2 regions of the Pseudomonas sp. rhizo66 genome follow, and region 1 is predicted to be linked to the other one. Evidence: riboswitches for the same ligand, from Rfam matches in the RefSeq annotation. Region 1 holds a riboswitch; the other holds the start of a gene.
What was found. Region 1 has a riboswitch for cobalamin ahead of cobW (cobalamin biosynthesis protein CobW). Riboswitches for the same ligand answer to the same signal wherever they lie in the genome.
Positions count from the first base shown of each region.

Region 2: linked by a shared signal. The riboswitch ahead of cobO (cob(I)yrinic acid a,c-diamide adenosyltransferase) and the one ahead of cobW (cobalamin biosynthesis protein CobW) in region 1 are both predicted to bind cobalamin.

Region 1 covers NZ_JAUJWZ010000001.1:83,834-89,055, forward strand. Annotated here, with positions in the region: gene QZR14_RS00285 (hypothetical protein) at 1-23, opposite strand, end outside; gene QZR14_RS00290 (2OG-Fe dioxygenase family protein) at 23-775, opposite strand; cobalamin riboswitch at 1,126-1,337, shown strand; gene cobW (cobalamin biosynthesis protein CobW) at 1,437-2,507, shown strand; gene cobN (cobaltochelatase subunit CobN) at 2,511-5,222, shown strand, end outside.
Region 2 covers NZ_JAUJWZ010000027.1:32,305-37,526, forward strand. Annotated here, with positions in the region: gene QZR14_RS25625 (C40 family peptidase) at 1-388, shown strand, start outside; gene QZR14_RS25630 (PQQ-dependent sugar dehydrogenase) at 522-1,835, opposite strand; gene QZR14_RS25635 (hypothetical protein) at 1,902-2,486, opposite strand; cobalamin riboswitch at 2,650-2,875, shown strand; gene cobO (cob(I)yrinic acid a,c-diamide adenosyltransferase) at 2,957-3,568, shown strand; gene QZR14_RS25645 (cobyrinate a,c-diamide synthase) at 3,565-4,965, shown strand; gene bluB (5,6-dimethylbenzimidazole synthase) at 4,962-5,222, shown strand, end outside.

The DNA.
Region 1 (5,222 bases):
AGTGCATGAGTCGAATGATTCATTAGTAGTCCGCCAGGTCGAAGTCGATAATCAACATATCGCGACTGCCGCGATCCGAATTAATGCTCGATGTTTGCAGTGGGGAAACTTCATGCAGAAGTATTCGGTCATTCAAGACGACGGTTTCCAGATAGTCAGTCAAAGTTGCACTGAATACTTGGCCACCTTCTTCATCAAATATCCGGCTTTCGCCACCGATGACATGCTGGCGTTGAATGAGGTGTTGAAAGACAAAATCGTGCCCGTCGCGATGTCGGCCCTCAGGGGTGGCCTGGCCAGCATTGCCTTGATCGCAGAGGATACGGAACTGATGGCAGGTCACGAGCCAGTCGCGCGGGCCCAGCGCCATGTCCATCAGTGCCAGGTCGGCGGCCAGCAGTGTCTGCAGAACCGGGGAGTCAATGAACGTCGCCTCGCAGCGGGTGTAGGTGCGCTGCACCCCGCCCAACAGCGGGTTGTCGGTCTCGGCTTGAAAAAAGTGGCAGTCTTGCAGCGCCGTCCACTGGCGTTCCCGTTGGCGATACTGGAACTTGCAGATGCGTCGTTCGCGAAGACCGTTCTCTGCGCTGAGATACGCGTCGGTATGCAAATGCTCCCAGGTTGCATTGAATGCCCGGCATGCTTCGCGTCCCAGCAGTGCTACATCCAATGCTGGATAATGGGCGCTGTGCGCATAGTGGCAATTGCGCAGTAGTTCGGAAAGTTCCTTTAGTCCGGCATCACTTGCAAGCCGTAACGCGTTACCGGCACTCATGTTGTGGATACCCATGGGTGCAGGAAAGAAACAGGCAGGATCAAATACTGATAATAATCAGCCATGCAAGAAATCCTTTCTTGAGAGACTCATAGTCCTTGTGCGAACTCATCGTTCATATCTTGTATTGATTTATCAATTTGGTTTTTGTAAAGATATGTAATCGAATGCACGCGGCCGCTCTATTTCAGGGTTTAACGCGGTGGTAGTTTTCTTATGTAACGGATAGGGCATGTAAGACATAACTTACAACTACTTTTTAAGTGAGAAGTGTTCGCGATCATTAGATGAAAAAGTTGGTGCCCTTATAACCACAATGATCCAGGCGTTGACCCGCCTGCCGTGCATGCGTAGCCTTGCGCATTCGAGGTTCTCCGGCGTATGCCGGAGCTAAGAAGGGAACGCGGTCAATGCCGCGGCTGCCCCCGCAACTGTGAACGGTGATGTTCGCTGCCATGCCACTGCCAGCTCAATCGATGAGCCAGCGGGAAGGCGCAGCCAACGCCAGGCCCAGCGCCTGAACGCCGTCAGCCAGGAGACCTGCCTCGTCACAGATTCTCACTACAACCGGGCGGGGTGATCCGGTGGCGAATGCTTCCGGCGCGCACGCGCGTTGCCGGTACTCGTCCCGTATGCCCGCCGCTTGCCAAAGGGCATACCGATGAAAACACTGGCCAAACTCCCCGTCACCATCGTCACCGGCTTCCTTGGCTCGGGCAAGACCACGCTGCTGCGGCACATGCTCGACAACGCGCAGGGCCGTCGCATCGCGGTGATCGTCAACGAGTTCGGCGAGTTGGGCATTGACGGTGAAATCCTCAAGCAATGCACCATCGGTTGCACCGAAGAAGAAGCCACCGGCCGCGTTTACGAGTTGGCCAACGGCTGCCTGTGCTGCACCGTTCAGGAAGAGTTCTTCCCGGTGATGCGCGAACTGGTTGCCCGTCGTGGCGACCTCGACCACATCCTCATCGAAACCTCGGGCCTGGCCCTGCCAAAACCGCTGGTGCAAGCCTTCCAGTGGCCGGAAATCCGTAGCGCCTGCACCGTTGACGCGGTGATCACCGTGGTCGACAGCCCGGCCGTCGCTGCTGGCACCTTCGCCGCGTTCCCGGATCAGGTCGATGCCCAGCGCAAACTCGACCCGAACCTCGATCACGAATCGCCGCTGCACGAATTGTTCGCCGACCAACTGGCCAGCGCCGACCTGGTGATCCTCAACAAAGCCGACCAGACCAGCGCGCAAGACCTCGCTCGTGTCCGCGCCGAAGTCGCCGAAGAGCTGCCGCCAGCAGTGAAAATCATCGAAGCCAGCAACGGTCGTCTGCCGCTGGACGTGCTGATCGGCCTCGGCGCCGGGTCCGAGGAACACATCGACAGCCGTCACAGCCATCACGATCATCACCACGACGGTGATGACGACCACGATGACCACGATCACGACGCTTTCGATTCGATCTCCATCGAACTGCCGCAAGCCGACGAAAGCCTGCTGCTCGACGCCCTGACGCAACTGGTGGTTCAGCACGGTATCCTGCGTGTCAAAGGTTTCGCGGCCATCCCGAACAAACCAATGCGTCTGCTGATCCAGGGCGTGGGCACGCGTTTCGACAAGCATTTCGACCGTCAGTGGGGCGCCGATGAAGCGCGCGTCACGCGTCTGGTGCTGATCGGCCAGGAACTCGACGCCGCCCGACTCGAAGCGCAACTGCGCGCCGCGCTCAGCGTTTAAGCCATGCACCTGCTCAGGACCCAGCCCGGCGGTTTCGTCTCGGATGACAACATTGCCGACCTTGGCCAAACCCCCGCCGAGCTGGTGATCCTGTGCAGCGGCGACTCCAGTCTGGCGCTGCTCGCCGAGGCCGCGCAGCAATTGCCCGAGGATTACCCGAGCCTGCGTCTGGCCAACCCGATGCAGGTGCAGAATCACGCTTCGGTCGATCTGTACGTCGACGAAGTGCTGCGTCATGCCAAGGTCATTCTGATTTCGTTGCACGGCGGCATCGCTTACTGGCGTTACGGCGTCGAGCGTCTGGTCGAACTGTCTGAGCGTGGTGTGCAGCTGATTCTGGTGCCGGGCGATGACCGTCCTGATCCGGAACTCAGTGACTTGAGCACCGTCAACGCCGTGGATCGTGATCGCCTCTGGCAGTTCTTGCGTCAGGGTGGCCTGGGCAATGCGCTGGATTTCTTCCGCTGTCTGGCCAACCGCTGGCTGGCTCGCGATTATGCTTGGGAAGAACCGCAAACCCTGCCGCGCACGGCGATTTACCACCCGAACAAAACCACCGCCGCACTGAGTGACTGGCAAGCCGAATGGCTGCCCGAGCACCCGGTCGCGGCGGTGTTGTTTTACCGCTCGCATCTGCAAGCGGCGAACACTGCGTTTATCGATGTGTTCTGCCAGCGCTTGCAGGCGGCGGGGCTGAATCCGCTGCCGATTGCGGTGGCCAGTTTGAAAGAGCCCGGCTGCCTGGCGGTGGTCGAGGACTGGCTGGACGAGGTCGAGGCCGGGGTGATTCTCAACACCACCGGGTTTGCCCAGTCCAGTCCTGAAGCGCCGCACTTGCGGCCGTTTCGCCGCAACATCCCGGTGATTCAGGCAATCTGCGCGCAGGACAACGAGCCCGGCTGGCGCGACAGCGAGCAAGGCCTAGGGCCACGGGATCTGGCCATGCACATTGCCTTGCCGGAACTCGACGGGCGCATCATCAGTCGGCCGATCAGTTTCAAGGACCTGGCCTGGCGCAGCGAGCGCAGTCAGTCCGATGTGGTCTGCTACCGCGCGCAACCCGAACGCATGGATTTTGTCGCCGAACTGGCGCGGCGCTGGATCGATCTGGCGCGGGTGCCGAATGGCGAAAAGCGCATCGCGCTGATCCTCGCCAATTACCCGACTCGCGATGGACGCATCGGCAATGGTGTCGGTCTCGACACGCCGGCAGCGGCGCTGAATATTCTGCGGGCGTTGCAGGCCGAGGGCTATCCGGTTACGGCAGAGCTGCCAAGTAGCGGCACCGCGTTGATCCAGCAACTGCTCGGCGGCGTCAGCAATGATCTCGACACGATTGATCTGCGCCCGTGCCAGCAAAGCCTGGCGATGGACGCCTACCTGGCGATGTTCAACGCGCTGCCCGAGGCCAATCGCAGCGCTGTGATCGAACGCTGGGGCGCGCCGCAAAACGACCCGATGTGCCGCGACGGGCGGATGATGATTGCCGGCATTCGCTTTGGCCTGACCTTCGTCGGCATTCAACCGGCGCGCGGTTATCAGGTCGATCCGAGCGCGGTCTATCACGACCCCGATCTGGTGCCGCCGCACGCTTATCTGGCGTTCTATTTCTGGTTGCGCAATACCTACGGCGCCCATGGCGTGATCCACGTCGGCAAACACGGCAACCTCGAATGGCTGCCGGGCAAAGGCGTCGGCCTTTCGGAGAACTGCTGGCCGGATGCGCTGCTCGGGCCGCTGCCGAACATTTATCCGTTTATCGTCAATGACCCAGGCGAGGGCGCTCAGGCCAAACGGCGCACACAAGCGGTGATCATCGACCATCTGATGCCGCCGCTGACCCGTGCCGAAACCTACGGGCCGTTACGCAATCTGGAACTGTTGGCCGACGAGTATTACGAGGCGCAGTTGCTTGATCCGCGCCGCGCTCGTGAGTTGCAGCGCGACATTCTGCAATTGGTGCGCGAGACGCAGATCGACCGTGAGCTGCAACTCGATGCGGCGCTGGACAGCGACGCCGATGCGGCGATCTGGCTGCCGCGCCTCGATACCTATTTGTGTGATCTGAAGGAGTCGCAGATTCGCGATGGCTTGCACATTTTCGGTGAATCACCGAGCGGGCGTCTGCGCATCGATACGTTGCTGGCGTTGCTGCGCATTCCACGGGGTGACGGCAAGGGCGCGCAATCGAGTCTGTTACGGGCGCTGGCCAAAGCATTCGAACTCGGTTTCGATCCACTCGATTGCGCGCTAGCCGATCCATGGACCGGCCCTCGTCCCGAAGCACTGCAATCGCAAAGCGACGAAGTCTGGCGCACCGCCGGCGACACCCGCGAACGCCTCGAACTGTTTGCCACTGCGTTGATCTGCGAGTCCCTGCAAATCCCTTGTGGGAGCGATCCTGCTCGCGAAGGCGTCGTGTCAGTCGCTAAAGATTTACCTGATCCACCGCTTTCGCGAGCAGGCTCGCTCCCACAGGGACCGGCGTGGGCGGAGGTCAGTGCAATCATCGACAATCTGCGCGAAGTCGTCGCCCCACGCCTCGATGCCTGCGGCCCCGCCGAAATGCGCGGTCTGCTCGACGCCCTCAGCGGTCGCTTCGTCCCTGCCGGCCCGAGCGGTGCACCCAGCCGTGGTCGCCTCGACGTCCTGCCCACCGGGCGCAATTTCTACTCGGTCGACGTGCGTAACCTGCCGACCACCACTGCGTGGCGT
Region 2 (5,222 bases), on a different contig from region 1:
GTTTCGCGCGCTTGGCCTGGTCGGCACGCCGTATCGCTGGGGCGGCAATACGCCAGATTCGGGATTCGATTGCAGCGGCTTGATCGGTTTTGTCTACCGTGACGCGGCGGGCATTTCGCTGCCGCGCTCCACGCGCGAGCTGATCGTCATGCAGGCGCCGAATGTCGGCAAGGAAGGTCTGCAGACCGGCGACCTGATCTTCTTCGCCACCAATGGCGGCTCGCAGGTCAGTCATGCGGGGATTTACGTCGGGGAGGGGCGCTTTGTACACGCGCCGGCCACGGGGGGCACGGTGAAGCTGGACAGCCTGTCGAAGGCGTATTGGCAGAAGGCTTATCTGAGTGCGAAGCGGGTGTTGCAGCCTGAGCATCTGGCGCATAACCCATAGTAAAAATCGCAGCAATCCTAATGTGGGAGCGAGCCTGCTCGCGAAAGCGGTGTATCAGTCAACTCAATGGAGGCTGACACTCCGCATTCGCGAGCAGGCTTGCTCCCACAGTTGTTTCAGGTCACATTCAGCATCACTTCGTGGCCGACACTCGCCACACCTTATTGCCAACATCATCCGCCACCAGCAAGCCACCTTGCTGATCGATCACCACGCCCACCGGGCGGCCGAGTGCATTCTCGTCCTTGTCGAGGAACCCGGTCAGCACATCCACCGGTTTGCCACTCGGCTTGCCACCGGTAAACGGCACGAAAATCACTTTGTAGCCACTGTGCGGTTTGCGGTTCCATGAGCCGTGCTGGCCGATGAACGCACCTTCCTTGAACTGCGCCGGCAAGCTGTTGCCCTCGGCAAAACTCAGGCCGAGCGAGGCGGTGTGCGGCCCGACCGCGTAATCCGGGGCGATCGCTTTGGCCACCAGGTCCGGGTTTTGCGGTGTAACGCGCACATCGACATGCTGACCGTAATAACTGAAAGGCCAGCCATAAAAGCCACCGTCCTTCACGGAAGTGATGTAGTCCGGCACCAGATCGCTGCCGATCTCGTCGCGCTCGTTGACCGCTGTCCACAACGCGCCACTGGTAGGCTCCCACGCCAGGCCGTTGGGGTTGCGGATGCCCGAGGCGAAGATGCGGTGATTGCCGGTCGCCCGATCAACTTCCCAGATCGCCGCGCGGCCTTCTTCCTTGTCCAGACCATTTTCGCCGACGTTGCTGTTCGAGCCGACCGTGACGTACAGCTTGCTGCCGTCCTTGTTGGCAATGACGTTTTTGGTCCAATGGTGATTCAGCGTCCCGCCCGGCAGATCAACAACCTTGATCGGCTGCGACTTGATCTCGGTCGCGCCGGGTTCGTAGTTGAAGCGCAGCAGGCGATCGGTATCGGCGACGTACAGGTCGTTGCCGACCAGAGTCATGCCGAACGGCGAGTTGAGGTTCTGCAGAAACACTGTGCGGGTCTCGGCGACGCCATCATGATCGGCGTCGCGCAGCAGGGTGATGCGGTTCGGGCTCGGCACGCCAGCGCCGGCCTTGCCCATGACCTTCTTCATCACCCAGCCACGAATGCCGCTGCTGTCATCAGGCTTCGGCGGGGCATTGGTTTCCGCCACCAGCACATCGCCGTTGGGCAGCACATAGAGCCAGCGTGGGTGATCGAGGCCTTCGGCGAATGCTGCGACTTGGGTGCCGGCTGCGGCGGTCGGTTTGCCGCCCTCGGGCCAGCCGATCGCCGGGGCGATGTTCACTGTCGGGATCAGGGTCTTGTTCGGTTCGGGCAGTTTCGGTGACGGGCCGGTGCCGTCGGAGACTTGCAGGCTGGAGGATTCACCGCAAGCGGCGAGACCTCCGGCGAAGGCGATGACAAAAACGAGCTGGGGCTTGCGCATTGCTGATCTTCCCTATGAATGCATTCCTAATCATAGAGGAGGGCGCAAGCCCGATGGTTCAACTGCTCAGCCGCGGGCTTCCTTGAACAACACGGCGATGCCCGGGTGATAGTTGCCGGCTTCGCTGCGTAATTTGCGGTAGGCATAGGGGAAATACCAGGCGACGGCGCAGGTGTGTTCCTTTTGCAGGTCGTCGACCATGTCTTGCAGCTCTTCGGGGCTGGCGCTGTGCTGGGCTTTCTGCGGCGCGACAAACAGGCAGCCGAGCTTGAGGTCGCTGGCGTAGCTGATGCGTTTGGCGTCGTTGGTGATGTCCAGCAGCGCTTGGGTCAGATTGAGATTCGTGACCCGTGGCCAGCGTTGCGTGGCCTGAATGAAGGCGCGATCTTCGGCGCCGGCGATAAACAGGTCGGCGCGGGCATTGCGTTCGCCTTCTTCGTTCTGCTTGCGCGTGGCAGTGTCGTTCAACGTGACCAGCTCGGCCATCCAGGCTGCGGCCGAGAGCAATCCGAGATTGGCTTTCTCGTCGTGCCAGTAAGGGGTGTCGCTGTCGCCGCGCACGGCGTTGTAGCGGTCGATACAGTCAAACCAGCGTTCGAGCACCGGGCGCAGGAATTCCAGGCGCGGGTTGCTGATGATCATGCCTTGCATCGTCATCATCCTTTATTGTTGTCGTGGGCTTTTCGAGAAAAGCATGGCTCTTTGATGTCATTTGTATCAGTGTGGCACAAGATTGGCGTCAGATAATTGATCGACGGCAGTTATTCGCCCTGTGGCGGCCTCTTTAATTGACGCTCCACCCCCAACCCTCTAACCTTCGCGGCTTGTTTCAGGTGCTCTGTGACCGGTGTCGACAGAGTGAAACAGGGAAGCCGGTGAGGGTTGTCTTCATGCGAAGAACCACCACGATCCCGGCGCTGCCCCCGCAACGGTAAATGAGTGAAAACTGCGTCGAATGCCACTGCTCAACAGCGGGAAGGCGCGCGGTCCGGCATACGCCACTCATGAGCCCGGAGACCGGCCTGATTCATCCAGCGGCATCACGGTGGGCGATGCCAGGCTTTTTGCCGTCTATTCTTGTGCCTGCCCGCCGTTATCCAGCCTCAACGGAGAGCTCCCCCATGACTGATTCCCCCGAGCGCGACGAGCGCCATCTGGCGCGTATGCAGCGCAAAAAAGCCGTGATCGACGAACGCATTGCCAACTCGCCCGACGAGTGCGGCCTGGTGCTGGTGCTGACCGGCAACGGCAAAGGCAAAAGCAGCTCGGCGTTCGGCATGCTTGCGCGCGCCATGGGCCACGGTATGCAGTGCGGCGTGGTGCAGTTCATCAAGGGGCGCAACAGCACTGGCGAAGAGTTGTTCTTCCGCCGCTTCCCCGAGCAAGTGCGTTTTCACGTGATGGGCGAGGGCTTCACTTGGGAAACCCAGGATCGCCAGCGTGACATTGCTGCCGCCGAAGCCGCGTGGGCCGTCTCCCGCGAATTGCTGCGCGATCCGTCGATCGGTCTGGTGGTGCTCGACGAATTGAACATCGCCCTCAAGCACGGTTATCTCGATCTCGATCAGGTGCTCAGCGATTTGCAGGCGCGTCCGCCGATGCAGCACGTTGTTGTCACCGGTCGTGGGGCCAAGCCGGAAATGATCGAGATGGGCGACACAGTCACCGAAATGGGCATGCTCAAGCACGCCTTCCAGGCCGGCATCAAAGCGCAGAAAGGCGTCGAACTTTGAATCAACCACGTCACTGCCCGGCGGTCCTCATCGCCGCGCCGGCCTCCGGTCAGGGCAAGACCACCGTCACCGCCGCGCTCGCCCGTTTGCATCGCAATCAGGGGCGCAAGGTGCGCGTGTTCAAATGCGGGCCGGACTTTCTCGATCCGATGATTCTTGAGCGCGCCAGCGGTGCGCCGGTGTATCAACTGGACATGTGGATGGTCGGCGAGCAGGAAAGTCGCCGTCTGTTGTGGGAAGCCGCCGCCGAGGCGGACCTGATTCTGATCGAAGGCGTGATGGGCCTGTTCGATGGCACGCCGTCCAGCGCTGATCTGGCGCGGCATTTTGGTGTGCCGGTGCTTGGCGTGATTGATGGGACGGCGATGGCGCAGACCTTTGGTGCGTTGGCGCTGGGACTGGCGAAGTATCAGCCGGATCTGCCGTTTGCCGGCGTGCTGGCCAATCGTGTCGGCACCTTGCGTCATGCGCAGTTGCTCGAAGGCAGCCTCACCGAAGGTTTGCGTTGGTATGGCGCGTTGTCCCGTGAGACGGGCATCGAGCTGCCGAGTCGTCATCTCGGCCTGGTGCAGGCCAGCGAATTGAATGATCTGGATGTGCGTCTCGACGCCGCCGCCGATGCATTGGCCAGCAGTTGCGAGGTAGCGCTGCCACCGGCCGTGGAGTTCGCCGCGCCGGACATCATCGCTGTCGAGCCGCTGCTGCAGAATGTGCGAATTGCCGTCGCCCGCGATGAGGCGTTTGCCTTCACCTACGGCGCGAGCCTCGATCTGTTGCGCGCGATGGGCGCCGAGTTGAGTTTCTTCTCGCCGATCCGCGACACGCAATTGCCGGAGGCGGACAGTCTGTATCTGCCCGGTGGTTATCCGGAATTGCACCACGCTGCACTGGCGCAAAACACCGCGATGCTTGAGGCGATTCGCGCGCACCACGCGGCGGGCAAACCGTTGCTCGCCGAGTGTGGCGGCATGTTGTATCTGCTCGATTCTTTGACTGACGTTGAGGGCACTCGCGCCGAACTGGTCGGGCTGCTGAAGGGCGATGCGGTGATGCAGAAGCGTTTGGCGGCGTTAGCGCTGCAAGCGGTCGATCTGCCGGAAGGTTCGTTGCGCGGGCACACTTATCACCATTCGCTGACCACCACTGAGCTGACGCCGATTGCCCGTGGCTTGAGCCCAAATGGTGGGCGGGGTGCCGAGGCGGTTTATCGTGAGGGGCGGATGACGGCTTCTTATGTGCACTTCTATTTCCCGTCGAATCCTGTGGCTGTCGCTGCCTTGTTTGCGCCAGTCCTTGAGGCCGTCATCGCTGGCAAGCCAGCTCCCACAGGGAATTGCATTTCGTCAGGCATTACACCGCCCACTGTGGGAGCTGGCTTGCCAGCGATGGGGCCATGACCGACAACGCATTCTCCGAAGCCGAGCGCCAAGCCGTCTATAAAGCCATCGCCGAACGTCGCGACATGCGCCACTTCACCGGTGGCACCGTCGAGCCGCAACTGCTGCGCCGTCTGCTCGAAGCTGCCCACCAAGCGCCAAGCGTCGGCCTGATGCAGCCATGGCGTTTCATCCGCATCAGCGATAGAACCTTGCGCGGCCAGATCCAGAGCCTCGTGGAAGAAGAACGTATCCGCACCGCTGAAGCCCTCGGCGAG